4 regions of the Tardiphaga sp. vice154 genome follow, and region 1 is predicted to be linked to each of the others. Evidence: predicted binding sites of a transcription regulator. Region 1 holds the regulator's gene; each other region holds the start of a gene.
The links. The regulator PhoB, encoded in region 1, activates phosphate uptake and scavenging genes when phosphate is short. The targets are predictions, from matches to a motif close to TGTCATNNANCTGTCAT.
Positions count from the first base shown of each region.

Region 1 (7,109 bases):
GACCAGCCGGGCGACGCCTCCTGGCCGATCACCGCCGCAACCTTCATCCTGATGCACAAGGTTCCAGCCGACAAGGCAGCCTCCGCCGAAGCCATCAAGTTCTTCACCTGGGCCTTCGAGAAGGGCGACAAGATGGCCGAGGAACTCGACTACATTCCGATGCCGGAGCCGGTCGTCAAGCTGATCGAAAAGACCTGGTCGGCTGACATCAAGAGCTGAGCGATCACAAGCTGGCAGTAGTGTACCCTCCCCCCTCTTTGGGGAGGGGCAGGGAGAGGGGGGCGCCGGGCGACGGCGCTTGCGGCTCGCCCTCTCCCGGCGCTTCGCGCCACCCTCCCCCGCAAGGGGGGGCCGCGGGACTGGTGGCTCACCATAACGACGACCGCAGCGCGGCATCAGCGCAGCTCGAATTTCTCAACGATGCGCCCGTGCATCCAGTACAGTAAAAACAGGGGACTGGCGTGGCAGATATGGCCGTACAGAGCTCGTCGATGGAAGCTGCCGGACCGTATGATCGTGCGAAGGCGCTGAGCGCCTTCAAGTTCGGTGATCAGGCATTTTACTGGATCACGCGCCTGTGCGCGATGTCCGTCCTGCTGCTTCTCGGCGGCATCATTCTCTCGCTGATCGCGGGCGCCTGGCCGGCGATGAAGGAATACGGCTTGGCGTTCCTGTGGACGCAGCGCTGGGCGCCGGCCAACGATCCGCCGGTGCTGGGTGCGCTCGGCCCGATCTACGGCACGTTGGTGACCTCGGTGATCGCCATGGCGATCGCCATTCCGGTCGGCCTCGGCATCGCGATTTTCCTCACCGAGCTGTGCCCGCAGTGGCTGCGCCGGCCGATTGGCATGGCAATCGAACTGCTCGCCGGCATTCCCTCGATCATCTACGGCATGTGGGGCTTCTTCGTGCTCGGGCCGTATCTGGCCGATCATGTGCAGCCGTTCATGATCGCCACTTTTGAAGGCGTGCCGGTTCTCGGCACCATCTTCGCCGGCCCGCCCTCTTATCTCAGCCTGTTCAACGCGGCGCTGATCCTCGCCATCATGGTGTTGCCCTTCATCACCTCGATCTCGGTCGACGTGTTCAAGACGGTGCCGCCGGTACTGAAGGAAGCCGCCTATGGCGTCGGCTGCACCACCTGGGAAGTCGTGCGCAATGTCGTCATCCCCTACACCAAGGTAGGCGTGATCGGCGGCATCATGCTGGCGCTCGGCCGCGCGCTCGGCGAGACGATGGCGGTGACCTTCATCATCGGCAACTCGTTCCGGATTTCCGGGTCGCTATTCGGGCCGGGCACCACTATCTCGGCAGCGATCGCCAGCGAGTTCGCGGAAAGCGATGGCCTGCACCAGTCCGCATTGATCCTGCTCGGCCTGCTGCTGTTCGTGCTGACATTCTTCGTGCTGTCGGGCGCGCGGCTGATGCTGATGCGTCTCGAAAAGAAGGCGGGTAACTAGCATGGCCCCGAAAAGTGGATACCGGTTTTCGGATAAGGCCATCATGCTTCAGGTGATGTCATGAACCCGATTTACGCTTCCCGCCGCCGTTTCGACATGCTGATCCGTGCGCTGTGCTTCGGCGCCGCCATCTTCGGCGTCTCCTGGCTGGCGCTGATCCTGTTCACGCTGTTCAGCAACGGCCTCGCCGGCCTCAGCGTGCAGTTGTTCACGCAGAACACGCCGCCGCCGGGCTCCGCCGAAGGTGGCCTGCTCAACGCCATCGTCGGCTCGATCATCATGACGGCGATCGGCGTCGGCATCGGCGCGCCGCTCGGCCTGTTCGCCGGCACCTATTTGGCCGAATACGGCAAGAACGACCGGCTCACCGATGTGATCCGCTTCATCAACGACATCCTGCTGTCGGCGCCCTCAATCATCATCGGCCTTTTCGTCTATGGCGCGGTGGTGGTGCCGATGGGCGGTTTCTCGGCCTTCGCCGGTTCATTGGCATTGGCCGTGATCGTGATCCCTGTGGTGGTCCGGACCACCGAGGACATGCTCGGCCTGGTGCCCAATCCGCTGCGCGAAGCGGCCTCGGCGCTCGGCCTGCCGCGTTCGCTGGTGATCAAGCGGATCGCCTACCGCGCCGCCCGCGCCGGCCTCATCACCGGCGTTCTGCTGGCGACGGCCCGCGTCGCCGGCGAAACTGCGCCCTTGCTGTTCACCGCGCTGAGCAACCAGTTCTTCAGCCTGGATCTCACCAGGACCATGGCCAACCTGCCGGTGACCATCAACAATTTCGTTCAAAGCCCCTACGAGTACTGGAAGCAGCTGGCCTGGAGCGGCGCTCTGATCATAACCCTGGCCGTACTTGCCCTTAACATTGGCGCGCGCATTCTCGGCGCCGAGAGGACAGCGAAATGAGTGAACTATCCGTATCTTCCGGCGTATCCTCGGTTTCCCTGCCGCCGCAGGTGGCGATGGGCGAGGAGCGCTCCAAGGTCAGCGTCCGCGACCTGAATTTCTATTACGGCGACCATCACGCGCTGAAGCACATCAACCTGACGCTGGTCGCCAACCGCGTCACCGCCTTCATCGGCCCGTCGGGCTGCGGCAAGTCCACGCTGCTGCGCATCTTCAACCGCATGTACGACCTCTATCCCGGCCAGCGTGCCGAGGGTCAGGTTATGCTCGACAGCCAGAACGTGCTCGATCCGAAGCTGGATCTCAACCTGCTGCGCGCCCGCGTCGGCATGGTGTTCCAGAAGCCGACGCCGTTCCCGATGACCATCTACGAAAACATCGCCTTCGGCGTGCGTCTCTACGAGAAGATCTCGAAGTCGGAGATGGATGGCCGCGTCGAGAAGGCGCTGCGCGGCGGCGCTCTGTGGAACGAGGTCAAGGACAAGCTGAACGCCTCCGGTCTCAGCCTGTCGGGCGGCCAGCAGCAACGCCTGTGCATCGCGCGCACCATTGCGGTCAGGCCCGAGGTGATCCTGTTCGACGAGCCGTGCTCGGCGCTGGATCCGATCTCGACCGCCAAGATCGAGGAATTGATCGACGAGTTGAAGAACGACTACACCATTGCCATCGTCACCCACAACATGCAGCAGGCGGCGCGCGTTTCTGACAGCACCGCCTTCATGTATCTCGGCGAGTTGATCGAATTCGGCCCGACCAACAAGATCTTCACCTCGCCGACAGATCGCCGTACCCAGGATTACATCACCGGCCGGTTCGGCTGACGCGTTGAACGCGGGAGGGATTGATATGGCTTTCGAACACACGACCAAGGCCTTCGACGGCGACCTGCAGGAATTGACCCGGCTGGTCGCTGAAATGGGTGGTCTCGCGGAGCGGCAGATCACCGATTCCGTCGACGCCTTGGTGCGTCGCGACATTCCGCTGGGAATGAAGGTGGCCGCCGCCGACCAGGAAATCGACCAACTGCAGCGCGTCATCGAAGAGCGTGCCGTGCTCACCATTGCCCGGCGTCAGCCGATGGCGGTGGATCTGCGCGAGATCGTTGGCGCGATGCGGGTTGCCACCGATCTGGAGCGGATCGGCGATCTCGCCAAGAACATCGGCAAGCGCGTCAATGCGTTGGACAGCGACTTCCATCCGCTGAAGCTGATCCGCGGCCTCGAACACATGACTGATCTGGTGCGCTCGCAGGTCAAGGCCGTGCTCGATGCCTACGCCGCGCATGATCTGCCGGCGGCGATGGCGGTGTGGAAGGGCGACGAGGAGATCGACGCGATCTGCACCTCGCTGTTCCGCGAACTGCTGACCTACATGATGGAAGATCCGCGCAACATCTCGTTCTGCATCCATCTGATGTTCTGCGCCAAAAACATCGAGCGGATCGGCGATCATGCCACCAACATCGCCGAAACCGTATTCTACATGATTGAGGGCGAAGCGATCCTGGACAAGCGCCCGAAGGGCGATATGACCAATTTCGCCAACGCCCCGGTTTAACGAGAGAGACAAGCCCATGAACGCGCGCATTCTGGTGGTCGAAGACGAAGAAGCGCTGACCACGCTGCTGCGCTACAACCTCGACGCCGAAGGCTACGAGGTCGAGACCGTCGCCCGCGGCGACGACGCCGACACCCGCTTGAAAGAGCGGGTGCCGGATCTGGTGGTGCTGGACTGGATGCTGCCGGGCCTGTCGGGCATCGAATTGTGCCGCCGGCTGCGCGCGCGTCCGGAGACCAAGTCGCTGCCGATCATCATGCTGACGGCGCGCGGCGAGGAAAGCGAACGCGTCCGAGGCCTGGCCACCGGCGCCGACGATTACATCGTCAAGCCGTTCTCGGTGCCGGAGCTGCTGGCCCGCGTGAAGGGCCTGTTGCGCCGTGCCGCGCCGGAGCGGCTGGCGACCGTGCTGTCGTTCGGCGACATAGAGCTCGACCGCGACAAGCGCCGCGTCGTTCGTTCCGGCCGGCCGATCGATCTCGGCCCGACCGAATATCGCCTGCTCGAATTCTTCCTCGAACATCCCGGCCGGGTGTTCAGCCGCGAGCAACTGCTCGACAGCGTGTGGGGCCGCGATATCTATATCGACGAGCGCACCGTCGACGTGCATATCGGCCGTCTGCGCAAGATCCTCAACCCGCGCGGCGAGCAGGATCCGATCCGCACCGTGCGCGGCGCCGGCTACGCGCTGGACGACCGCTTCGCCAGCATCAGCGCCGAACAGGCAAGCTGAGCGAGCAGAGTTCTTAGCGCTCGCTTGCTTGCCATCCCACATCAAATTCTAGCCGCGACCCTCGGTTACCTCTCCCCGGCGGGGAGAGGTAACCGTGCGTCGCGGCTGGGCTAGAGACCGAACGTCGTTTTCGTAAAAAGGTGGTGCGGGAGGTGTTTACTCCGCCGGGCTCGCGATCGCCGGCGCCGTGGCAGCGTACTTGTCCATCGCAAGATAAACACCGCCCGCCACCAGAATCCCGGCCAGCCAGCTCAAATCGGCGCCGCCCAGCAGGTTGATCGAGATCGGTCCCTGCAGCGCCGGCACCAGCCCGTCCTGAAACAGCCATGCGGCGACCAAGCCGACGCCGAAGGCGATCATTCCGCTCCAATTGATATCGCCATAGGCGCTCGTCTGCGGAGACTTGTAGAGTTCGGCGACGTCGATCACGCCCTTCCGCTTCACGAAGAAGTCCGCGAGGATCACGCCGGCATAGGGGCTCATCCACATCAACAGGCTGATCAGCCAGTTGTCGAACGCCTTGGCGAAAGACGGCGCAGAGATGAAGTAGATCGTCACCGCATAGCCGGCGACACCGACGATCAGCGCCAGCGCCGTGCGCGACAGTTTGAGGCCCATGCTCAACGCCGCCAGCGCCGCCGAATAGACGTTGAGGATGTTGCTGGCGATCGGCCCATGCAGAACCATCAAGAGCACCAGCAGCGCGGCAACGCCGCCGAACACCGCGCTGACCATCTTGGCCGGATCGGCATCCAGCGTTACCGACGCGATGGTAGCGCCGAGGACAGCGAGCCACACCGAGGGCACGAACATGCCGATGTAGCTGTACCAGAAGACCTGTCTCGAGGAGATGGTGCGCGGCACGAAGCGCGAATAGTCCGAGGCCCAGGTCACCCACGAGATTCCCCAGCCGACGCCGACGGCGGTCATCAGCAGCGTCAGCATCGCCAGATGCGCGCCGGGCTCCAGCGACGTCTTGAGGCCCCAATTGACGACGCCGGCCTGGCTCCAGGCCAGGATGCTCATCAGCACCATGATCGCCACGGTCGCCGGCACGGTGTACTTCTCGAAGGTACGGATGGCATAGAAGCCATAGATGCCGATCATCACCTGCAGCACCATCACGAGGGTGATGACGAGGAAGTTCGCGGTCCAGGTGTCACTGATGCCGAACTGGGCGAGGATGGCCATCGAGATCTTGGCGGGGAAGTAGGTGTTGACCCCGATCCAGCCCAGCGTCATCAGGAACATCAGCAGGCTCGGCAGATAGGCGCCGCGACGGCCGAAGGCGGCACGGCTCAATACCATCTGGTTGACGCCGGTCTTGTGGCCCATCACCGTGAAGGCGCCGAAGATTGCGCAGCCGATCAGGTTGCCGATCACGATCACGGCGATCGTTTCCAGCAGGCCGAGCTTGAGAATAATGCCGAGCGCGCCGAGCGCCCAGTTCACCGGCGCGATGTTGGCGCCGGCCCAGATCCACATTTGCTGCGGTCCGGTGGAATCCCGGTCGGCGTCGGGAATGGGTTCGATGCTGTGAATGTCGGCCCGCAACTCGGAATTCGTCATGCTCGCCCCCGCTGATGAAAACTACCGGCGAAAGCGATCAGCAAGAACTGTACCAGAGTAGCGCATGCGTCTGATCAGGAAATGAGCGATCGGTTCAACACGCCGAGCGTGCATCGAACTGTGTGCTGTTTGCCAAGCAAGCTGCCCATCTTGTAGCCACGCCTTGCGTCGAATCGGTCCAAGCGAGCGTTGCAGAGTTCAGTGGTCGCTCGTCCCGTCGCTGCCGTCAGTCGCTTGCTCTGCGACTATTCGCTGCATCATCGCGATGAAGACGGCCTGTTCCTTCCTGCTTAGCCGGCCGAGCGTGGCGCGATGGGCGTCGCGCGCCGGCGTTTCCAGGCGGGCGAGCAGGGCGGCGCCCGATGGCGTCAGCCGGCACAGTTGGGCGCGTCGGTCATTGCCGTCGATCGTGCGTTCCACGAGCCCGCGCGCGGCCAGTCGCTTCAGTGCGCCCGTCGTGGTGGTGCGATCCTGAGCAATATCTGCAGCCAAAGTAGTCTGGTCTGCCGCGCCGCGCCCTGCAAGCGCCGACAGCAGGCTGTATTGCAGCGGCGTCACGTCGAAGCTGGCGCAGGCCTGCTGAAACAGCGCGACGTGGATCTGATGCAACCGGCGGATCAGAAATCCGGGCCTTTGTTGCAGCGGCCAGGGGCGGTGCGCGGGTTTGGGCGCAATCCGGTCGCTTGGCGGTTTGGCTGATGGCAACATGCTCTCCTGATCGTTCGGCTTCGCAAACGCAGCATCGGTTTCTTATGGCATGGTCTTTGCTTTTGTAAAATACGAAGTATGCTTCGCATTTGAAGCAGACCTGCAGAGCCTGCCGTTAAGTAAGAGGAGACCGTCATGTCCGTCACCGCCACTTTTGATTTGCTGTTGCGCGGCGG
Region 1 covers NZ_CP041399.1:1,218,291-1,225,399, forward strand. Annotated here, with positions in the region: gene pstS (phosphate ABC transporter substrate-binding protein PstS) at 1-219, shown strand, start outside; gene pstC (phosphate ABC transporter permease subunit PstC) at 462-1,460, shown strand; gene pstA (phosphate ABC transporter permease PstA) at 1,521-2,366, shown strand; gene pstB (phosphate ABC transporter ATP-binding protein PstB) at 2,363-3,187, shown strand; gene phoU (phosphate signaling complex protein PhoU) at 3,213-3,923, shown strand; gene phoB (phosphate regulon transcriptional regulator PhoB) at 3,940-4,656, shown strand; gene FIU28_RS05735 (cytosine permease) at 4,813-6,225, opposite strand; gene FIU28_RS05740 (MarR family winged helix-turn-helix transcriptional regulator) at 6,424-6,933, opposite strand; gene FIU28_RS05745 (amidohydrolase/deacetylase family metallohydrolase) at 7,069-7,109, shown strand, end outside.

Region 2 (7,109 bases), 2.3 Mb from region 1:
CATGATGCCCTGCACGATGAACATCATGCCGAACGTGGCCAGGATGCTGTCGACCTCCAGCGCGTCGCGGGTCTTCGCACGGCGCACCAAGGGGGTCAGCAGCACGCGGTACAGCAGCCAGCTCGCGGCGAAGCTGAGGGGAATGACGAGTAACAGGCCCAGCAGCGGATTGAGCGCCCAGCCGGTGAACAGCCAGTACGACGCGAAGGCGGCGGCGATCAGGAATTCGCCGTAGGACAGGTTCATGATCCGCGCGACGCCATATTGCAGCGTCAGTCCCATTGCGATCAGCGCATACATACCGCCCAGCACGAGGCCGGTGAGAACTGCATTGGTCATTCCCTCAGTCCGGCCGCCGATTTCCGGCGATCACGGCGCCTTCCACGCCGGCTTCGGCAGGATCGGCGCGCGGGCGCCTTCGTTGGTCGATGGCCCGACGCCGTAGAAGTCGCCGTCCTGCCATTGCCCGACCCACCAGTATTGCGTCGGCATGTTGTTCTCGAGCTTGACCTTGCCGATCACGGTATCGAACGTGCCGGTCTGCAGGTCCTTGATGACCGCGGCGCGGTCGATCTTGCCGACGCGCTCGATCGCCTGCTGCAACATCTGCAGGCTGGCATAGGTCACCGCGCTGGCCCAGCGGTCGGGCTCGGCGCCGTTGGCGGCGGAGGCCTTGTGGCGCGCCAGATAGTCCTTGATCGCCTGGCTGTCTCCGCTCCAGCCGCCGATCCCCATCACGCCTTCCGCATTGGCGCCGAACTTCTGCTTGAACAGCGGAAACGCCGTGCCGACGCCGGTATAGAACACTTTCGGATTGAAGCCCGCGATGCGCGACTGCTCGGTGATCGCAATCGTATCCGGCGGATAGCTGAAGGCAATGAAGACGTCGGGGTTCAGCGCCTTCACCTCGTTGATGATCGGGCTGAGGTCCTGGGTGCCGACCGGATAGGTCTTGTCGTAGGCCAGCTTGAAATTGGCCTTGGTCAGCGCAGGCCTCGCCGCGCCGGACAGATCGATGCCAAAGCCGTCGGCGATGCTGGCCATCGCCACGGTGTCGCCGATCTTGCCCTCGGAGCGCAGCTTCACCAGCAGTTCGACCAGCGTGTTGGCGGCGCCGGCGCTGGTGCCGAGCAGCCAGAAGCTGTTTGGCCAGCGCTTGGCCAGTTCGGGCGCGCGGTCGGTCACCGCGGTGGCAGCCAGATGCGGGTAGCCGGCCTTGTTGAGGATCGGCCCCACCGCGAGGTTGAGTCCGGTGCCCCATGGCGGCAGGATGAAATCGACCTTGTCCTGGGTGATCAGCCGGTCGAGGGCTTTCGCGGCCTCTTCCGCGCTGGAGCGGTCGTCATACTGGACGACTTCGATCGGCACGCGCTTGTCGCCGAGCTTGAGGCCGCCGGCGGCGTTCACTTCCTTGACCCACAGATCGTAGTTCGGGATCGTGGTAACCGCGGCGCCGCCGGCGCCCGGGCCGGTGCGCGAGATCGCATAGCCGATCTTGACTGAGGTCTGCGCCTGAACAGTTGCGCTCGCGCCGCAGGCAGCCATTGCCAGCAGTCCCGCCGCAAAGCGGGTGAATGGTGAAAGCATGTCGTCCTCCCCGGAGCCCCGTCGCCTTTCCGGCGATCGATCGCGCTACTTAAGCGGGCATTTTTACCGTTGTCCATGCGAACAACGAGGGACGCATCGGCAATCGCTGCTGCGGTGCAGGGGCGTTTCGCCGCAGGGCGGTGCGGCGGTTGCGGTCTGTCAGTAGCGCTGCGGCACGTAGAGCTCCGGCGGCACCGGCGTGCGGTGATAATCGGGATTGCGCACGCGCGGGGGCAGTTCGACCGGCGGCTGCGCGATCTCCTGATACGGAATCTGCTCCAAGAGATGCGCGATGCAGTTCAGCCGTGCCTTCTTCTTGTCGACGGCCTCGACGACGTGCCACGGCGCTTCCGCGATGTGGGTGCGGGCCAGCATGGCTTCCTTGGCCTTGGTGTAGTCCTCCCAGCGGCTGCGTGCCTGCACGTCCATCGGGCTCAGCTTCCACTGCTTGAGCGGATCGGCGATCCGCATGCTGAAGCGCAGGTGCTGCGCTTCGTCGGTGATCGAGAACCAGTACTTGATCAAAATGGTGCCCGAACGCACCAGCATGCGCTCGAATTCCGGCACCGAGCGGAAGAACTCTTCTACCTCGTCCTCGGTGCAGAAGCCCATCACGCGCTCGACGCCGGCGCGGTTGTACCAGGAGCGGTCGAACAAAACGATCTCGCCGCCGGCCGGCAGATGCGAAACATAACGCTGGAAGTACCACTGGCTGCGTTCGCGCTCGCTGGGTGCCGGCAAGGCGGCGACGCGGCAGACGCGCGGGTTGAGCCGCTGCGTGATGCGCTTGATGACGCCGCCCTTGCCGGCGGAGTCGCGGCCCTCGAAGATCACCACGACTTTCAGTTTGTGATGCTGCACCCAGCTCTGCAATTTGACGAGCTCGCCCTGCAGGCGGAACAGTTCCTTGAAATACAGCCGGCGATCGAGCGTCTCCTGCGGGGTGTGGCCTTCCATTTCGTTGGTCAGCGCATCGAGCCGCTCGTCGTCGATCTCCAGCTCGATTTCTTCGTCGAAGCCGTCGAGCATTTCCTCGCGGATGCGGTCGTGGGCGGATTGCACGTCGTCGATGGAAAGATTGGTCATCAGGGCTCCGCGGGGGGGATCGAAAGATCGCCGTTATCACCCCACGCAAATGTCACCCGTGTGACAAACGTTCCAAAGCAGCGGCGATCGGCCGCTGCGTCGTCAGAGCTTGTAGGCCATGCGGAACCCGCCCCAGTGCCGGCCCTGGACGCGGATCGGGACGTCGATCTCGCGCATCATTACGGTGACGTTGTTGCCCATGTCGCGGGCGTAGCTCTGGATCAGATAAGCGCGGGTGTTGCGGCCGGCGGCGAGACCCGCGGGGTCGTTGAAGATGCGGCGGTTGCGTGAATTGGCAGTGTTGAAGGCGACGTCGCCGGGACGCTGCGGTTTGGAATAGATGCTGTTGTGCACCGGCAGATAGCCGTTGCGGTCGATCGCCGCACAGAACGCCATCCGCTGGTCGGTCGCCAGCAGCCTGTCCTGGAAGTCGGGCAGAGCGCGGTCGGCCCAGTCGAGGATTTTCGTACGCACCTGGACCGGGTTGGAGCCGGCGATCTCGACATAGCTCTCGTCGAACATGTCCTCGATGCGGACGGCGCCGCGGGCGACGCCATCGGCGAAGATCTTGGTGATGGCTGCGCCGGCGTCGATCGCGCGGGTGACGAATTCGGTGTTCTCATCGTGGATCGCCCATAGCCGGTCTTCGATGCGATCGAGCAGTCGGGCATCGGGCGTCACGAACAGCGCGCGGGCGCCGGCCGGCGAATGATCCGCGATGCGCAGCCGGCAGGCGCCGACGTCCGCCAGATCCGCCGCGACGATGTCGTTGCGTGCCAAGGAGGCCGCCCCCGGTCCGCCGATCAGGACGCCTTCCAGCGAGATCTCGTAGACCGGGGCGGTCAGCGGGCCGCTGCGGCTCTGCAGCGTGATCTGCAGGTGGCAGGGCAGCCGTTCGCGCTTGCGCTCCTCCTCGCGTTCGCTCTGGCGCAGCAGCACCGCGCAACGCGCCTTCAGCTTGGAGGCAAAGGTCGTGACCGCCCGGCCGGCCTGCGCCACATCTTTACCATGCGCGGCGGCCTCATTGGCCGCCTGGTCGATTTCGGCGGCGCTGTCGCTCACCGAGACGATGAACTCGGAGGCCTGCGCGGCATTGCCGGATATCTCGCCGGTGGTGGCATTCTGTTCGGCGACCGAGTCGTTGACGCTGGCAAAGACCGGGCGGATCGCTTCGATCGCGCTGGAGATCCGGTGCACGGCATCGACCGAGCCGGCAGCGTCTTTCTGCAGGGCGTCGATCTTGCGCTCGATTTCCTTGGTGGCGTCCTGGGTCTGCACCGCCAGCGCCTTGACCTCGGTGGCGACCACCGCAAAGCCGCGCCCGGCCGCGCCCGCGCGCGCCGCCTCGATCGTGGCGTTGAGCGCCAGCATCGTGGTCTGGCGTGCGATCTGTGCGATCAGGGTGACGACGTTGCCGATCGCCGCCGATGAATCGCGCAACCGGTCGACGGTCACGCTGGCCTCCTGCGCGGCGGCGCCGGCCTCGTCGGCGAGTCGGCTGGCGTGGCGGACCTGGCTGCCGATCCCTTCGGCCGAATGGGTGAATTTGTCGGCGGCCTGGGAAAAGGTGGTGGCGGTCGATTGCGCCGCCTGCGTGCGTTCGGCCAGCGCGTCGGAGCGGGCGCGGATCAGCGTCAGCGTGGTCGCGGTGGCTTCGGCGCCGCCGGCGACCGACGACGAGGCGCGCTCGAGCTGCCGGATCAGGGCGCCGAGTTCGAGTTCCAGCAGGTCGAGAATGTCGCGCGCCTGGTCCGCCTCCGGCGCCAGCGGTGCCTCGGCGGCCACGACAGGCGTCATCGCTGGCTCGGCTGCCTGCGGCGGCCGCTTTTGAAACAGTCCAAATGCCATGATCAAATCCGCTGCACTGCAATCCAAGCGGGTATTCTTGCACCCTTGCATGAAATCATGATTAACAAAGCGGGATTGCCGGCGTTCGCTGGCCAGAAAGCACGCCTGTTTTTGATTTTGTGGGGCGCGCGGCCTATAACCCCGCGCCGCCGACACCTTGAAGCACCACCGAATCCGAGAGAGACCGCATGGCCGGACATTCCCAGTTCAAGAACATCATGCACCGCAAGGGCCGGCAGGATGCTCAGAAGTCCAAGCTGTTCAGCAAGCTGGCCCGCGAAATTACCGTCGCCGCCAAGCTCGGCATGCCGGATCCCGCGATGAACGCGCGGCTGCGGGCGGCGATGATCTCGGCGCGACAGGAGAACATGTCGAAGGATTCGATCGATCGCGCGGTCAAGAAGGCGATCGGCGGCGAGAGCGAGAACTATGACGAGATCCGCTACGAGGGCTATGGCCCCGGCGGCGTCGCCGTGATCGTCGAGGCGATGACCGACAACCGTAACCGCGCGGCCTCCGATATCCGCTCCTATTTCACCAAGTCCGGCGGCAATCTCGGCGAAACCGGCTCGGTCGCCTTCATGTTCGACCATGTCGGCATCATCGAATACGACGCCGCCAAGGCCTCTGCCGACGACATGCTGGAAGCCGCGATCGAGGCCGGCGCCGACGACGTGGTGTCGAGCGAGACCGGCCACGAGGTCTACGCCTCCAAGGAAACCTTTCGCGAGGTCGCCAAGGCGCTGGAAGTGAAATTCGGCGAGGCCCGCAAGTCCGAACTGACCTGGAAGCCGCATAACAACGTCCCGGTCGACGACGAGACCGGCGAGAAGCTGATCAAGCTGATCGACCTGTTGAACGAGCATGACGACGTGCAGAACGTCTATGCGAACTTCGAAGTGTCGGACGCGCTGGTCGCCAAGCTGGGCGGGTAAGCCTTACTGGCATTCCGGGGTGCGACGGCCCAGCCCGTGCGAACCTCAGCCACTCCAATTGGACTGGCGGCGCCGCCCGCGCCCCGGAACGACCGTGGTGGTTTCGTCGTGCACACTCCCTTGTTGCTATTTTGTTCTTAAGCTTTCGGCGGTATCACTCCGGGCATGACAAACATGCCGATTCGCCAAGCCGTCCGCATTCTGGGCATCGATCCGGGCCTGCGCCGCACCGGCTGGGGCGTGATCGAGATCGACGGCAACCGGCTGACCTATATCGGCTGCGGCACGGTGGAGCCGGCCGATACGCTGCCGCTGGCGAGCCGGCTGCTCGGTATCCATGAGGGGCTAGCGAAGGTGCTCGGCGAGTTCCAGCCGATGGAAGCCGCTGTCGAGAACACCTTCGTCAACAAGGACGGTGTCGCCACGCTGAAGCTGGGCCAGGCGCGCGGCATTGCCATGATGACGCCGGCGATGTTCGGCATCGCGGTGGCGGAATATGCGCCGAACCAGGTCAAGAAGACGGTGGTCGGTGCCGGCCACGCCGACAAGAACCAGATCCAGATGATGCTGAAAATCCTGCTGCCGAAGGCCGAGCCGAAGAGCGCCGATGCGGCCGACGCGCTGGCGATTGCCATCACGCACGCGCACCACCGCCAGAGTGCGCAGCGCCTGCTGCGGGTGGTGGGAGCATGATCGGCAAATTGAAAGGCCTGATCGATTCCTACGGCGAGGACTATGTCATCCTCGACGTGCAGGGCGTCGGTTATCAGGTGCATTGCTCGGCGCGCACGCTGCAGGCGCTGCCTTCGCCCGGCGAGGCCGCGGTGCTGTCGATCGAGACCTATGTCCGCGAGGACGCGATAAAACTGTTCGGCTTCCGCTCCGACCAGGAGCGCGAATGGTTTCGGCTGCTGCAGACCGTGCAGGGCGTCGGCGCCAAGGTGGCGCTGGCGGTCCTCTCCACACTGCCGCCGGCCGATCTCGCCAATGCGATTGCGCTGCGCGACAAGGCGGCGGTGGCACGCACGGTCGGCGTCGGCCCGAAGGTCGCCGAGCGCATCGTCACCGAGCTGAAGGACAAGGCGCCGGCGTTCTCGACCGTCGATCCGTCGCTGGTGCAATTGTCCGGCGCCATCGAGGAGAACAATGCGCCGCGGCCGGTGTCGGATGCGATTTCCGCGCTGGTCAATCTCGGCTACGGCGCGCCGCAGGCCGCCGCCGCCATCGCCGGCGCTTCGCGCATTGCCGGCGAGGGCGCCGAGACCGCGATGCTGATCCGGTTGGGTTTGAAGGAGCTGGCGAAGTGACCGCGCGCAGCGCGTCTTCCTTCCTTCTCCCCTTGTGGGAGAAGGTGTCGCGGACGAAGTCCGCGTCGGATGAGGGGGGCCGCAAGCTTGGAGCTTGTGGCTACCCCTCACCCGTCTCGAAGTCGCTTCGCGCCTTCGATCCACCCTCTCCCACAAGGGGAGAGGGGACTTACAGCGTTCGTGGTAAGCTCATCCCATGAACCCACCGACCCGCCTAATCACCCCCGAGCGCCGCGCCGACGATATCGGGGATACCTCGCTGCGGCCGCAGAACCTGTCCGAATTCGTCGGCCAGGCGCAGGCCCGCGCCAATCTGCAGATCTTCATCGACGCCGCCCGCAAGCGC
Region 2 covers NZ_CP041399.1:4,549,883-4,556,991, reverse strand. Annotated here, with positions in the region: gene FIU28_RS21390 (branched-chain amino acid ABC transporter permease) at 1-339, opposite strand, end outside; gene FIU28_RS21385 (amino acid ABC transporter substrate-binding protein) at 370-1,587, opposite strand; gene ppk2 (polyphosphate kinase 2) at 1,747-2,673, opposite strand; gene FIU28_RS21375 (methyl-accepting chemotaxis protein) at 2,776-4,521, opposite strand; gene FIU28_RS21370 (YebC/PmpR family DNA-binding transcriptional regulator) at 4,710-5,456, shown strand; gene ruvC (crossover junction endodeoxyribonuclease RuvC) at 5,622-6,149, shown strand; gene ruvA (Holliday junction branch migration protein RuvA) at 6,146-6,763, shown strand; gene ruvB (Holliday junction branch migration DNA helicase RuvB) at 6,960-7,109, shown strand, end outside.
Region 2: the regulator PhoB is predicted to act here: its motif matches at 2,723-2,739, upstream of ppk2 (polyphosphate kinase 2).

Region 3 (7,109 bases), 1.6 Mb from region 1:
GCGATCCGCGAGAACGAGCCGCGCGCGATTTCGCTGGGCTACAAGACTGACCAGTACAAGCTGATGGCCTTCATCCTGTCCGGCACGCTGGCGGGCTTCGCCGGCTCGCTGAAAGTGTTCGTGGCGCAGAACGCCTCGCTCACCGACGTACACTGGACGATGTCCGGCGAGATCGTGCTGATCACGCTGGTCGGCGGCCTCGGCACCTTGTTCGGCCCGGTGGTCGGCGCCTTCGTCATCATCGCCATGCAGCAATATCTCGCCGGCTTCGGCCAGTGGGTGACGGTGATCCAGGGCGTGATCTTCGTGGTCTGTGTGCTGACTTTCCGCCGCGGGATCATCGGCGAGATCGGGCATTACTTCAAACGCTCGCTGTAATCCGGACGCTTGAACCTTGAGAATGTCGTCCCCGCTTTCGCGGGGACGACTGGTGGCGTGGTCGGGGTGTCACGCCGCCCTCACGGTCGCGAGAAACTTCTCCACCTCGGTCTTGAGCCGGTTGCTCTCGCCGGACAATTGTTGCGCCGACGTCAACACCTGTGCGGATGCCGAACCGGTCTCGCTGGCGCCGCGGCTCATTTCAACGATCTGATGATTGACCTCACCGGATCCCGCGGTGGCGCGTTCCACGTTGCGTGCAATTTCGCTGGTCACGGCCTGCTGTTTGTCGACCGCCACCGAACTGTTGCTGGCGATGTCCGACAGCCGGTCGATGGTGGTGCTGATCAGCTTGATCGCCGCCACCGAAACCTCGGTCGCGGTCTGCATGCCGCCGATCTGCGTCCGGATTTCGCTGGTCGCCGTGGCGGTCTGCGCCGCCAGCATCTTCACCTCCTGGGCGACCACCGCAAAGCCCCGGCCGGTATCGCCCGCGCGGGCGGCCTCGATGGTGGCATTGAGCGCCAGCAGGTTGGTCTGCTGGGCAATCTTGGCGATGAGGTCGACTACCGTCCCGATCTTCACCGCGGCCTGTGACAACGCGATGATCTTTAGGTCGGTGTCCTGGACCTGGCGTACCGCTGCGCCGGCGATCTCGGTGGATTCCGACAACTGGCGGCCCATCTCGCGGACCGACATCGACATCTCGTCGGTCGCGGAGGCCACCGACCGGACGTGGGAGGACGCTTCCGTCGACGCCGTGGTGACGCTGTGGGCGAGCGTTTCGGTCAACTGGGCCGTTGCCGTCAGCGTCACCGCCGTCGCCTCCAGCTCGGTCGAGGCCGTCGACACGGTGTTGATGATTTCGCCAACCGCGTTCTCAAACGCATCGGCAATCCGGCGCATCTCCGCCTTGCGTTGCGCGCTGGCGATGTGGTCGCGCTCGATCCTGGCATCGGCCTCGAGCCGGGCCCGGTCGGCCGCCTTGATCTTGAACGCTTCCACGGCTCTGGCCATCGCGCCGATCTCGTCGGTGCGGCCGAGGCCCGGCAACACCACGTCGAACTCGCCATCGGCGAGCTGCTGCATGGCGCGTGTCATGCGGGAGATCGATTTTGCAATTCGGTGGCCGAAGATCAAGGCCAGCAGGCCGATGACCGGAATGGCGATCCGGATCGTCCACGACAGCAGGTCGCGGCTCTCGTCGGCATGTCGCGTGGCGGCCTCGTAGCGCTCGGTCGCAAACTGGCTGAGTTCCGTCAACGGCGGCCGCGTGCGTTCGAAGACACTGGCGAAATCTTCGGCCTCTTCGTTGAGCGAACCCTGGCTGACGCTGTAGGCCATGAAGCTGCTCTCGTAGCTGCGTATCAGCGTGGCCATCTCGGCGCTCTGGCCGGCCGGCAACGCCAGTGCTTTCAGCGCTGTTTCGAAATCGCTGACGCGCTCGCGCAGCCGGTCAAAATATTTGTCCTCGCCGCGGAGCGCAAAATCCTTCTCGTTGACGCGCATCATCCAGAACAGCATCGCGAGTTGTGGCTGCTGCAATTCGCCCAGGCGTTGCTCGACGTGACGCGCCGCTGCGGCCATCTTGCCTTGCAGGCCGTCTTTCTCGGTGAAGCCGATGATGCGTTGCGCCGCGACGATATTGTGAAAGCGGGTGGCATAGAGATTCATGCCCGATCGCAGCGCCGAGATCTGCTTCGGCGCGTCGGTCTTCAGCGCTTCCAGCAGTTTCTCGGTGGCCGTCAAATGCGCGAGGGCCTGCTTCAGCACCTGATCGTGTCGATCGACCAGCTTTTCGCCGGGCTTGCGCAGGAAGGCCGCGCCGATCTGGCCGGCTTCCGAATAATTGTCGGACAGGCTGGTCACATCTGCGCGCAGCAACACGCTGCTGTCGGCCTGTTGCTGGGCGGCGCTGCCGTAGTGCAGGCCTGCAAGGCAGATCGCGCCGGTCAGCGCGACGCCCGCCAGCGCCAGCATCGCGATCTGCAGTCGCAGACCGATCCGAAGTCGGGAAACAGATAGTCGCTGACGAAAAGATTCGTGATGGCGTAGCCCGAACATGGCAATGGTCCCCTGACACCGACGTCGTGCGCTTCTAGGCGGCCATTTCTGAATCAATGCATAATGGTAACGAGATACGCAAAACTGTATTTTTTCGAATGGGCGAATTTTGTGATGTGCCTGTCACATGGCGACAGAAAGCGGTGGATGGACACCGCCCGTGCATTTTCCCGACCCCGTCAAAATGCTTTATGACAGCCATGTGACAGGGTGCCGCCTGCCGGCGTGCCCTGAGCCTTCCTGACATCCGGGTCAACATGCTGCGCTGGTTTCGAACTTTTTTGCCGCGTGAAGAGCGCTTCTTCGATCTGTTCGCCCGCCATTCGGCGACTGTGGTGCTGGGCGCCGAAGCGCTGCAGGGCGTGTTGCGCGGCGGCGAAGAGACGCCGGTGTACTGCCAGCGCGTCAACCAGTTCGAGAACGATGCCGACGCCATCACGCGGGAAGTGCTGACCGCGGTGCGTCGCACCTTTATCACCCCGTTCGACCGCGTCGACATCAAGAACCTGATCACCGCGCTGGACGATTCCATCGACCAGATGCAGCAGACCGCCAAGGCGGTGATCCTGTTTGAGGTGCGCCAATTCGAGCCGCCGATGCGCGAGATCGGCACGCTGCTGGTCGAATGCGCCAAGCTGGTCAGCCGCGCGCTGCCCTTGATGCAGAACATCGGCGACAATGTCGGGCTTTTGACCGCCATCACCGAGGAAGTCGGCAAGCTGGAAGGCCGCGTCGATGACCTGCACGACATCGGGCTGAAGGAACTGTTCCTCAAGCACCGCGAGGCCAACACGATGGACTACATCGTCGGCGCGGAGATCTACAAGCATCTGGAGAAGGTGGCGGACCGTTTCGACGACGTCGCCAACGAGATCAACAGCATCGTCATCGAACAAGTCTAGGGCAGGGCCGCACAGTGGACGCCACGCTCGCTTTTCCGGTGCTGATCGGCCTGATCGCTGTCGCGCTGCTGTTCGACTTCCTCAATGGCTTGCACGATGCGGCCAATTCGATCGCCACCATCGTCTCGACCCGCGTGCTGCGCCCGCAATATGCGGTGTTGTGGGCGGCGTTTTTCAACTTCATCGCCTTTGCCGTGTTCGGCCTGCACGTCGCCAACACGATCGGCACGGGGATCATCGACCCGCATGTGATCGACGCGCCGGTGATCTTCGGCGCTCTGATGGGCGCCATCGTCTGGAACCTGATCACCTGGGCGCTCGGCATCCCGTCGAGTTCCTCGCACGCGCTGATCGGCGGGTTGCTCGGCGCCGGCCTCGCCAAGGCGGGCTTCGCCGCCGCCGAATGGAAGGGCCTGTCGATGGCGCTGTTGGCCATCGTGCTGTCGCCGCTGGTCGGCTTCCTGCTGGCGCTGCTGCTGACGGCGATCGTGTCCTGGGCCTCGGTGCGCTCGACGCCGTTTGCGATCGACCGCGCCTTCCGCATTCTGCAGTTCGTCTCGGCCTCGCTGTATTCGCTCGGCCATGGCGGCAACGACGCGCAGAAGACCATGGGCATCATCGCGGTGCTGCTGTACTCGCAGGGCCATCTCGGCAGCGAATTTTCGGTGCCGTTCTGGGTGGTGCTGTCGTGCCAGGCGGCGATGGCGCTGGGCACGCTGATGGGCGGCTGGCGCATCGTCCGCACCATGGGCCTGCGCATTACCAAGCTGACGCCGATGCAGGGTTTTTGCGCCGAGACCGGCGGCGCGGCCACGCTGTTCATGGCGACGTTCCTCGGCGTTCCCGTCTCGACCACCCACACCATCACCGGCGCCATCGTCGGCGTCGGCGCGGCGCGCCGGGTCTCGGCGGTACGCTGGAACGTGGCGAGCTCGATCGTCTACGCCTGGGTCATCACCATCCCGGCGTCGGCGATCGTCGCCGCGCTGTCGTACTGGGCCGTGACGCTGCTGCACGTCAGGTTCTGACCCAGTTTTGTAGCCCGGATGAAGCGAAGCGAAATCCGGGATCAGCGTTTCAGCATAAGCGGTTGCCCTGGATTGCGCTTCGCTCCATCCAGGCTACTCATGCCTCAGCTCACCAGCTTCAGCCCGACGATTCCGGCCACGATCAACCCGATGCAGGCGATCCGGGCGAAGCTCGAGGGGTCGCCGAACAGGATGATGCCCAGGATCGCGGTGCCGACGGCGCCGATCCCGGTCCATACCGCGTAGGCCGTGCCCATCGGCAGCGTCTTCAGCGCCATCGCCAGCATGCCGACCGAGGCGGTCATGCTGGTCAGGGTCAGCACCGAGGGAACCAGCTTGGTGAAACCTTCGGTATATTTCAGCCCGACCGCCCAGCCGACCTCGAGCAGACCCGCGATGAACAACAGCAACCACGCCATGACAGCCTCCGGAACAAGCAGGCCGTCCTGCGAATGGATTGGGGTCGGAGGTCGTCCTCCACCTCCCTATATGCGACACGCGAGATCGGGCTGCAACCACCGCAATCCCGTCAAATTCCCTTGATTGCGCCGGGTTTCCCTGCCACAGGCACGTCATGTCCGACATTGCCATCCCCACAGACCAGCCCGCACCCTCCACCTTTGCCGCCGAGGTGGCGCGCCGCCGCACCTTTGCGATCATCTCGCATCCTGACGCCGGCAAGACCACGCTGACGGAAAAGCTGCTGCTGTTCGGCGGCGCCATCAATCTCGCCGGTCAGGTCCGCGCCAAGGGCGAGCGCCGCTCGACCCGTTCCGACTGGATGAAGATCGAGCGCGACCGCGGCATCTCGGTCGTCACCTCGGTGATGACCTTCGAGTTCCAGGACCTCGTCTTCAACCTCTTGGATACGCCGGGCCATGAAGACTTCTCCGAAGACACCTATCGCACGCTGACCGCCGTCGACTCCGCCGTGATGGTGATCGACGCCGCCAAGGGCATCGAGGCGCGCACGCTGAAGCTGATCGAGGTCTGCCGTCTTCGCGACATCCCGATCATCACCTTCATCAACAAGATGGACCGCGAAAGCCGCGACACCTTCGATCTGCTGGACGAGATCGAGAAGACGCTGGCGCTCGACACCACGCCGATGACCTGGCCGGTCGGCCGTGGCCGCGACTTCCTCGGCACCTACGACATCCACACCGGCGGCATCCGCCTGCTGGAAGGCGGCGGCGCCAAGACCGGTGCGGCCGAGCAGATCGAGGTCGCCGATCTCGCCGCACGCCATCCCAATCTCGACGTCTCCGAGACGCTGGAAGAGCTGGCGCTGGTCAAGGAAGCCAGCAAGCCGTTCGACCTGCAGGCGTTTCGCGAGGGCCACATGACCCCGGTGTATTTCGGTTCGGCGCTGCGCAATTTTGGCGTTGGCGATCTGCTGCAGGGGCTCGGCCAGTTCGCGCCGCCGCCGCGCGCGCAGGAGGCCAATTTGCGCAAGGTTGAGGCCGACGAGCTGCGCATGTCCGCCTTCGTGTTCAAGATCCAGGCGAACATGGATCCCAACCACCGCGACCGCATTGCGTTTGCGCGTCTCTGCTCCGGCAAGCTGACGCGGGGCATGAAGGCCAAGCTGGTGCGCACCGGCAAGAACATGTCGCTGTCGAGCCCGCAGTTCTTCTTCGCGCAGGACCGCGCTTTGGCGGACGAGGCCTATGCCGGCGACGTCGTCGGCATTCCCAACCACGGCACGCTGCGGATCGGCGACACGCTGACCGACGGCGAGGACCTCACCTTCATCGGCGTGCCCTCGTTTGCGCCGGAAATCGTCCGCCGCGTGCGGCTCGGCGACGCCATGAAGGCGAAGAAGCTGAAGGAAGCGCTGCAGCAGATGTCGGAGGAGGGCGTCGTGCAGGTGTTCCGCCCGCGCGACGGCGCGCCAGCTCTGGTCGGCGTCGTCGGTCCCCTGCAGCTCGACGTGCTGAAGGCGCGGCTCGATGCCGAATACCAGTTGCCGGTGAGTTTCGAGGTCTCGGAATTCTCGCTGGCGCGCTGGATCTCCAGCGACACGCCGAAGAAGCTCGAGGCCTTCATGACCGCCAACAATTCCGGCGTCGCCGACGACGTCGACGGCGATCCGGTATTCCTGGCCAAGAACGACTTCTACCTGAACTATACCAAAGAGCGCGCCGAAGGTATCGTGTTCGCGGATATCAAGGACGTGAAGAAGAAGGTGTGAGGCGGGGGCGGGGCGCTCTTTCTTACCCTCCCCCTTGCGGGGAGGGTGGCCCGGCGTAGCGAAGCGTAGCCGGGTCGGGTGGGGGTAGCGACAGACGCCGTCGCCCGCGGCACCCCCACCCCGGCCTCCGATTTCGCGATGCTTCGCATCGCTTCGCTCGGCCGACCCTCCCCGCAAGGGGGAGGGGCACTACTGGCGCTCTCGTGTCGCACGCGACGGTGCAAATGTTTTCCTGCATCCCTTGACCATATTCCTGTATAGATTATAATCCTTGCCGTCCTGCCCCATTGAGAGGGGCGATCGCGATCGTCACGATGGCGGGGCGGGATGCGGTGGACGCCGGAGATGCGGCGTCGCGCGGTGCAAAAGAGAGGTCCGACGTCGGGTCGGGACACCGTCAATGCGCCAGGATTCCACTGGCGCGGCGACACCGTCCCCTCCGACCGAAGACAGCTCTCGCGTATCTCGCGGCGGACGAACGTATCGCCCGCGAACGGCCCAAGCTGCGATGGCCCCGATCCACGCCCTGGATCATGGATGGTG
Region 3 covers NZ_CP041399.1:2,783,908-2,791,016, forward strand. Annotated here, with positions in the region: gene FIU28_RS13020 (branched-chain amino acid ABC transporter permease) at 1-378, shown strand, start outside; gene FIU28_RS13025 (methyl-accepting chemotaxis protein) at 448-2,358, opposite strand; gene FIU28_RS13030 (DUF47 domain-containing protein) at 2,700-3,344, shown strand; gene FIU28_RS13035 (inorganic phosphate transporter) at 3,359-4,372, shown strand; gene sugE (quaternary ammonium compound efflux SMR transporter SugE) at 4,477-4,791, opposite strand; gene FIU28_RS13045 (peptide chain release factor 3) at 4,947-6,566, shown strand.
Region 3: the regulator PhoB is predicted to act here: its motif matches at 2,634-2,650, upstream of FIU28_RS13030 (DUF47 domain-containing protein).

Region 4 (7,109 bases), 2.5 Mb from region 1:
ATCGCCAATGCGCGAAGCCGCCTTGGCCAGTTCGCCGACGCGATCATTGGTCGACTGCGCCTGCACCACCGCCTCGCTCGCGATCCGCGCGGAGTCCTGGACCTGGCGGCTGATCTCGTTCACGGACGAGGCCATCTCCTCGGTAGCGGAGGCCACCGACTGCACATTGGTCGAGGCTTCTTCCGACGCCGCCGCCACCAGCGTGGTCATCTGCTCGGAACGCTCGGCGGTCGATGTCAGCGTTCCCGCGGATGCCTCCAGTTCGGTGGACGCCGATGCGACGGTCTCGACGATCTCGCCGATCATCGCCTCGAAATCACGCGTCATCGTATCGATGCGCTGGCCGCGCTGGATCTTGGCGTCGGCTTCCACCGCGGCAGCCTCGTCGGCGGCCTGTTTGGAGATGAGGGCTTCCTTGAACACCTGAAGCGATTTGGCCATCGTGCCGATCTCGTCGGTGCGATTGATCGCCGGGATCGTCACGTCATGCCGACCGGCGGCAAGTTCGCTGACCGCCTCCGTTATCGTGGCCAGCGGCGCGATCACGCGACGACGTAGCATGAAGGTCACGCCGGCGACGACGCCGAGCAGGGCCAGCACCGCCGCACCGGTCAAAGCAAGCATCAGCATGGCTTCATCACGGCCGGCACGCGCACGATCCAGCGCATCGGCAATCGCGACGTCGCGCAAGCCGAGGAAGCCTTGAATTGCCGGCACGATGACGTTGGCCAGTTCAGTCGATGTCATGACGTAGTTGCCATCGGTGCGGCCCGCGGGAATCTCCTTGTCGATCATCGGCGCAACCTCGACAAAGTACTTCTGGATCGCCGCGTTGAGCGGGACGACCAACCGCTCCGGCTTGCCGAGCTGATCGACCAGGGCCTCGAGGCGTTCGCGACCCGCCTCGATGCGGCCCTGGCCGCGATCCATCAAGGATAGTTCGGCCGCGGTCAGCGCACGACGGGTGCCGAGCGGAAGTGTAAATGTCGCGGCGCGGGAGCCCGCCGCGACGCGCATATCCTGTCCCGTGCGGGCAAGCGTCAGCAGCGACGTGAGCGACGCGTCCGCAACCACGACCTTATTTTCGAGGCGGTTCAGGAGCGGCTCGATCATCGAGACCACCTTGCCGACGCCGGGCAGGAACCCCTTGACGATCGCGGGGTCACGCGCCGTCATCGCAACGGGCATGACGCGGTCGACTGCAGCGCGCGTATCCGACAGACTTGCCGCGGCCTGGTTCAGCACCTCGATCACCGATGCGCCGTCGCTCAACGCAGCGAGCGCCGTCCGCGCTTTCGCGAATGCATCATCGGAGGACTTGACGGCCTTCTGGATCCCCTCCAGTTGGGCGGGCGTAGCGGCAGCGTCCTGGAAAAGAGGCCCGACATAGGGTGCACGCTGCCCGGCGACGTTTTGTCCGACCACAAGGACCGCACCATACGCCTCAACGGCCTTGATGGCCTCACTCTTGCTCGCCATGGTTCGATACTGTGGAACGAGAATCTCGGCGCCCAGAAGAACCGCCAGCCCCGTCACCGAGAGCATTGAGAGCGAAAACAGACGACCGATTTGCATGACACGTTCCTTTGAATTGTGCCGTCAAGCTATGGCGTGGAGCATAATTCTGCCTTAACGAAAGGTTTGCGCGACGGGCGCAAGTGGTATCTCGATCATGCAACATTAAGTTTTTCTCGGTACGCCACGCGACCTATCCCCGCGAAGTCATCCGTCCGACGCGGCCAATCGTGTTTTCAACGGCGGGTGTCCTGGTATCAATCCGCGCGCGGCTGCAGCGCGCGATAGGCCCGCGCTAGCCGCCGATGAGGATGCCCACCGCCAGCACGATCTGCAACACCGGCTGCATGAACGGCGTGTGTCCCGCCAGTGACGATGGCCTGCATGCACCTCGCCGGCTACGCGCGGGTGCTGGCGAGGGTTTTCGTGGCGTAGCGGCGGCAGGCCCGGTCTCTCGAAAACCATAGCGGCGCGGCGCGATCGACCCTATGATTGCGGGACTGGTTCGCTGACGTATTCGCCAAACACCTTCGGGGCCCGCATGCGGAAAATCTCATTGCCGATGCGGCTGGCGTTGCTTGTTGCCGGCACCATGCTGCCACTGATCATCTTTGCCAGCGTCATCATCACCCGCGGCTATCAGAAGGATCGCGTCGAGGCGTCCGCGCGGGTACTGGCGACGGCGCGCAGCCTGCGCACCGTGCTCGATGGCGAAGTACTGCGCATGACCGGCAGCCTGCAGTTGCTGGCACTGACCAATTCGCTGCGCGCCGGCGACTTCGACCGGTTCCGCGGCATCGCCTCGGGTTTCCTCGACCAGTATTCGCCGGGCGGCGTATTGCTGGTCTCCGACCGCGACGGCCGCCAGTTGTTTTCCTCGCTGGCAACCGACGCCTCTCTGCTGCCCCGGCGCAACAACGTCGAGATCACCCGCAAGGTGTTCGATACCGGCCGCCCGGCCTACTCGAAACTGTTCATCGGCTCGGTGCTGAACAAGCCGATCCTGACGGTGGAAGTGCCGGTCAGCATCGGCGGGCGGGTCGTCTATGTGATTTCGTTCACGCCGCCGATCGCCATGTTCCAGGACATGCTGGAAAAACAGCGCCCCAATGCGGACTGGACGATGTCGATGTTCGATGCCGAGGGCATCAACTTCGCGCGGGTGCCGAACCCGCAGCAGACCGTCGGCAAGCGGGCATCGCCGACCCTGTTCGCCGAGATGTTCAAGGCACCGGAAGCCTCGCTAGAAACGGTGTCGCTGGAGGGCGTTCCGCTGATCACCGCAGTCGCGCACTCGCAGGTCTCGGGATGGATCATCGGCGTCGGGATCGCGCAGGCCTCGCTGGCCTCTCCGCTGTGGCGCGATCTCGCCATCACCATCGCGATCGGCGTGCTGTTGCTATTGATCGGGATCGGCTTTGCGCTTCGCATGGCCAGCGCGATCGCGCGCGGCGAGGCGCTGCACGTGCTGCTGGTGGAAGAACTCAACCACCGCGTCAAGAATACGCTCGCGGTGCTGCAGGCGATCGCCAGCCAGACCTTCCGCAGCGCCAGCAAGGCCGAACGCGACGCCTTCGACGGCCGGCTCGGCGCGCTGGCCCGCGCGCATGACCTGCTCAGCCAGGAGAAGTGGACCGGCGCCGGCATCCACGACGTCGTGCACCGCGTGCTGCAGCCCTATGCGGTGATCGGCTCGAGCCGCGTGCACATTCATGGCCCGAAGGTGCCGCTGGCGCCGCCGCGCGCGGTGATGATGTCGATGATCCTGCACGAGATCGCCACCAATGCCGCGAAATACGGCGCGCTGGCAAACGACACGGGCTGCATCAGCATCGCGTGGCATCTGACCGAGCCGGACCACGACGGGCTGCACCTGACCTGGGTCGAGACCGGCGGCCCACATGTGCACGCCCCGACACGCAGGGGTTTCGGATCGCGTCTGATCGAACGCGGCGCCCGCGACCAGCTCGGCGGCAGCGCGACCGTCGACTTCCTGCCGACCGGCGTCGTCTGCACCATCGAGAGCGCGCTGGATTGAGCACAGGCTTTCGCGGGACGACAGCCGGGAGGGCTTCCTGATCGCGCCAACCTCGTTTAGCCTGCCCGCAACAACAGCCGGCCACCAAGGCCGGCGCGCAGGGAGAGCGACAGAATGATTTTGCGTCACGGAATTCGATGGTTGGCTGCCGCTGTTGTTACAGCAAGCCTCACCAGCGCCGCATCCGCACAGACTTCAACCTACCCGAACCGCACCGTCACGCTGGTATTGCCGTTTGCCGCCGGCTCCGGCACCGATGTGACCACGCGGATCATCTCCCAGCAGCTCGGCATAGCGCTCGGTGTGCCGATCGTGATCGAGAACAAGCCCGGCGCCAACGGCTCGATCGCGGCGACCTATGTCGCGCGTGCGGCGCCGGATGGTTACACCTTGTTCGTCACCACCAACACATCGCATTCGGCGAACCCCTTCCTGCTCAAGACCATGACGTACGATCCGGTGAAGGATTTCACGGCGATTGCGCGCACCGGCGACCTGCCCTTCATGCTGGTGGTCAACAACGACGTGAAGGCCCAGACGGTCGCCGAGTTGGTGGCCTACGGCCGTGACAATCCGGGCAAGCTGACCTATGCGTCCGGCAGTTCGTCGGCGATCGTGTCGGGCGCCACTTTTGCGCGCAACGCCGGCATCGAGATGCTGCATGTGCCCTACAAGAGCTCGCCACCGGCGATGAACGACGTGATCGGCGGCCGCATCGACATGATGTTCACCGACGTGCCGAGCGGCCTGCCGCACGTCACCGGCAAGGCGCTGCGCGCACTCGCCGTCACCACGACCAAGCGCTCGCCGCTGGTGCCGGAGCTGCCCACCATGCAGGAAGCCGGCGTACCGGATTTCAACATCACCTCCTGGCAGGCCTATTTCGGCCCCGCCGGCCTGCCGAAGGAGATCGTGACGAGGCTGAACAGCGAGATCCGCAAGATCGTCGAGAAGCCGGAGATGAAGGCCCGGCTGGCGGAGCTCGGCATGGACGCGTTTTCAGGGACGCCGGAGGAGCTCGATACGTTCGTGAAGGAGCAACTGGTGCTGTGGGAGAGACTGATCACCAACGCGAAGATCGAGAAGCAGTAAAATCCAATCTGTATCGTCCCGGCGAGCCAGCGTGGGAGCGCAAGCCGGGACGACGTGGAAAAGATGTCGAGAGACACGCGCGCGCACTAACCCGCAGCGCGGCGTCATGTCCCACCGCTCTCCCCGACTGTCACGCTCCCGTCGTCAAACCGTCAGCAGGCCGTAACGACCACCCCCCAGAACTCGCCACGTCAATAGCTCTGGGAGAACCACCATGCGCCATTCACTGCTCTGTTCCGTCGCGTCGATCGTGCTGCTGTCGTCCGCGGCCTTTGCGCAAAGCGAGGGCGAGTTTCCCGCCAAGCTCGCCGGCCACGCCGTGCTGCCGGCGCTGTCGACCATCGAGGCCCCGGCGGATGCGCCGAACGACCTGAAGACCTCGGGCAAATACACCACCGGCAAGCGCGTCGATGCGCTGGGCACCGTGATGGGCAAGTCCTATGAGCGCGAAACCGGCGTCGCATTGCCGATGAAGGGCCAGCCGCTGCAGGGCCATTCCGGCATCAAGGTGATGCCAGACGGTTCGTTCTGGGTGCTGACCGACAACGGCGCCGGCTCGCGTTACACCTCCGCCGACTACATGATCTATCTCAATCACCACAAGATCGACTGGAAGAACGGCAAGGTCGAACGCCAGGCCACCGTGTTCCTGCACGACCCCGACAAGAAGGTGCCGTTCCGCATCGTCCACGAGGACACCGCGAAGCGCTATCTCACCGGCGCCGACGTCGACACCGAAGGCTTCCAGATCGTCGACGGCAACTTCTGGCTCGGCGAGGAATTCGGCCCCTATATCATCAAGGCCGACATGACCGGTAAGGTTCTTGCCGTGTTCGACACCGTCGCCGACGGCAAGCCGGTGCGTTCGCCGGACCATTGGCAGGTGCAGTCGCCTGGCGCGCCGGGCGCCACCTTCACCAACGTCAACCTGCGCCGCTCCAAGGGCTATGAAGGCTTTGCGGCGTCGAAGGACGGCCGCTTCCTGTACGGCCTGCTGGAAGGCCCGATCTGGGATGCCGAGAAGAAGGATTGGGAGAAGGTCGACGGCAAGGAAGCCGCGCGAATTCTCGAGTTCGACGTCAAGGCGGAGAAGTTCACCGGGCGTTACTGGCAGTATGTGTTCGAGAACAATGGCCATGCGATCGGCGATTTTAACATGATCAGCGCCGACAACGGCCTGATCATCGAGCGCGACAATGGCGAAGGGACCAAGGACAAGGCCTGCGCCGAGGGCAAGCGCGGCACCGACTGCTTCCCGGATCTGGCGAAGTTCAAGCGTGTGTTCAAGATCGAGATGAACGACGCCAATGTCGGCAAGCCGGTGCGCAAGATCGGCTTCATCGACCTGATGAAGATCCAGGACCCCGACAAGGTGGCCCGCAAGCCGCTGAACGACGGCGTGCTGACCTTCCCGTTCTTCACCATCGAGAACGTCGATCTCGTCGATGCAACGCACATCATCGTCGGCAACGACAACAACCTGCCGTTCTCGTCGAGCCGCGATCCCAACAAGGCCGACGACAACGAATTCGTGCTGCTGGAAGTCGCTGATTTCCTGAAGGCGAAGTAAGCGAAAGAAGCGATCGGGCGGAGGAGCCCGCGTTGATCGTTCCCTCCCCCCTCGTGGGGGAGGGAAAGCAAGGGCTACGCTGCGCGGACCTTGCTGAGGAAGTCGCTGACCGCTGCACGCAGCATGCCGGACTGGCCGTCGAGGTCTCGTGCATTGGACAGCACGTGCGACGCCGCCGCACCGGTGGCCTCGGCAGAGGCGGTGACGCCGCTGATATTGTTGCTGATCTCGTGGGCGCCGGCGGCGACCGACTGGATGCTCTGCGCGATCTCGCGGGTCGCCTTGCCCTGCTCCTCGACCGCACCGGAGATGCGGCTGGTGATCTCGCTCATCTCCCCGATGGTGCCGGTGATGCCGGTGATCGACGCCACCGCCTCGCTGGTCGAGGCCTGCATGGCCGACACCTGCGCCGAGATTTCTTCGGTCGCCTTGGCGGTCTGGCTCGCCAGCGCCTTCACCTCGCTGGCCACGACGGCGAAGCCACGGCCGGATTCGCCGGCGCGCGCCGCCTCGATGGTGGCGTTGAGCGCCAGCAGGTTGGTCTGCGAAGCGATGTTATGGATCAGTTGCACCACCTCGCCGATCTTCTCGGCGCCGCGCGACAGCAATTGCACGGTGGCATTGGTGCGCTCGGCATCGCTCACGGCGCGGCTGGCGACGTGGGTCGACTGCGCCACCTGACGCAACACCTCGTTGACCGACGCCGACAACTCCTCGGCGGCGGAGGCCACCGTGCCGACATCGTCGGAGGAGCGCTGCGAGGCGGCGCCCACGGTGGCGGCGCGTGAACTGGCGTCAGACGCCGTCGCGGTCATCGACTGCGCCGTGGTCTGCATATCCGTCGCCGCGGTGGCGACCGAACGGACGATACCATTGACGCTGCGCTCGAACTCG
Region 4 covers NZ_CP041399.1:4,349,773-4,356,881, forward strand. Annotated here, with positions in the region: gene FIU28_RS20365 (methyl-accepting chemotaxis protein) at 1-1,575, opposite strand, end outside; gene FIU28_RS20370 (sensor histidine kinase) at 2,057-3,553, shown strand; gene FIU28_RS20375 (Bug family tripartite tricarboxylate transporter substrate binding protein) at 3,671-4,645, shown strand; gene FIU28_RS20380 (esterase-like activity of phytase family protein) at 4,860-6,215, shown strand; gene FIU28_RS20385 (methyl-accepting chemotaxis protein) at 6,290-7,109, opposite strand, start outside.
Region 4: the regulator PhoB is predicted to act here: its motif matches at 4,785-4,801, upstream of FIU28_RS20380 (esterase-like activity of phytase family protein).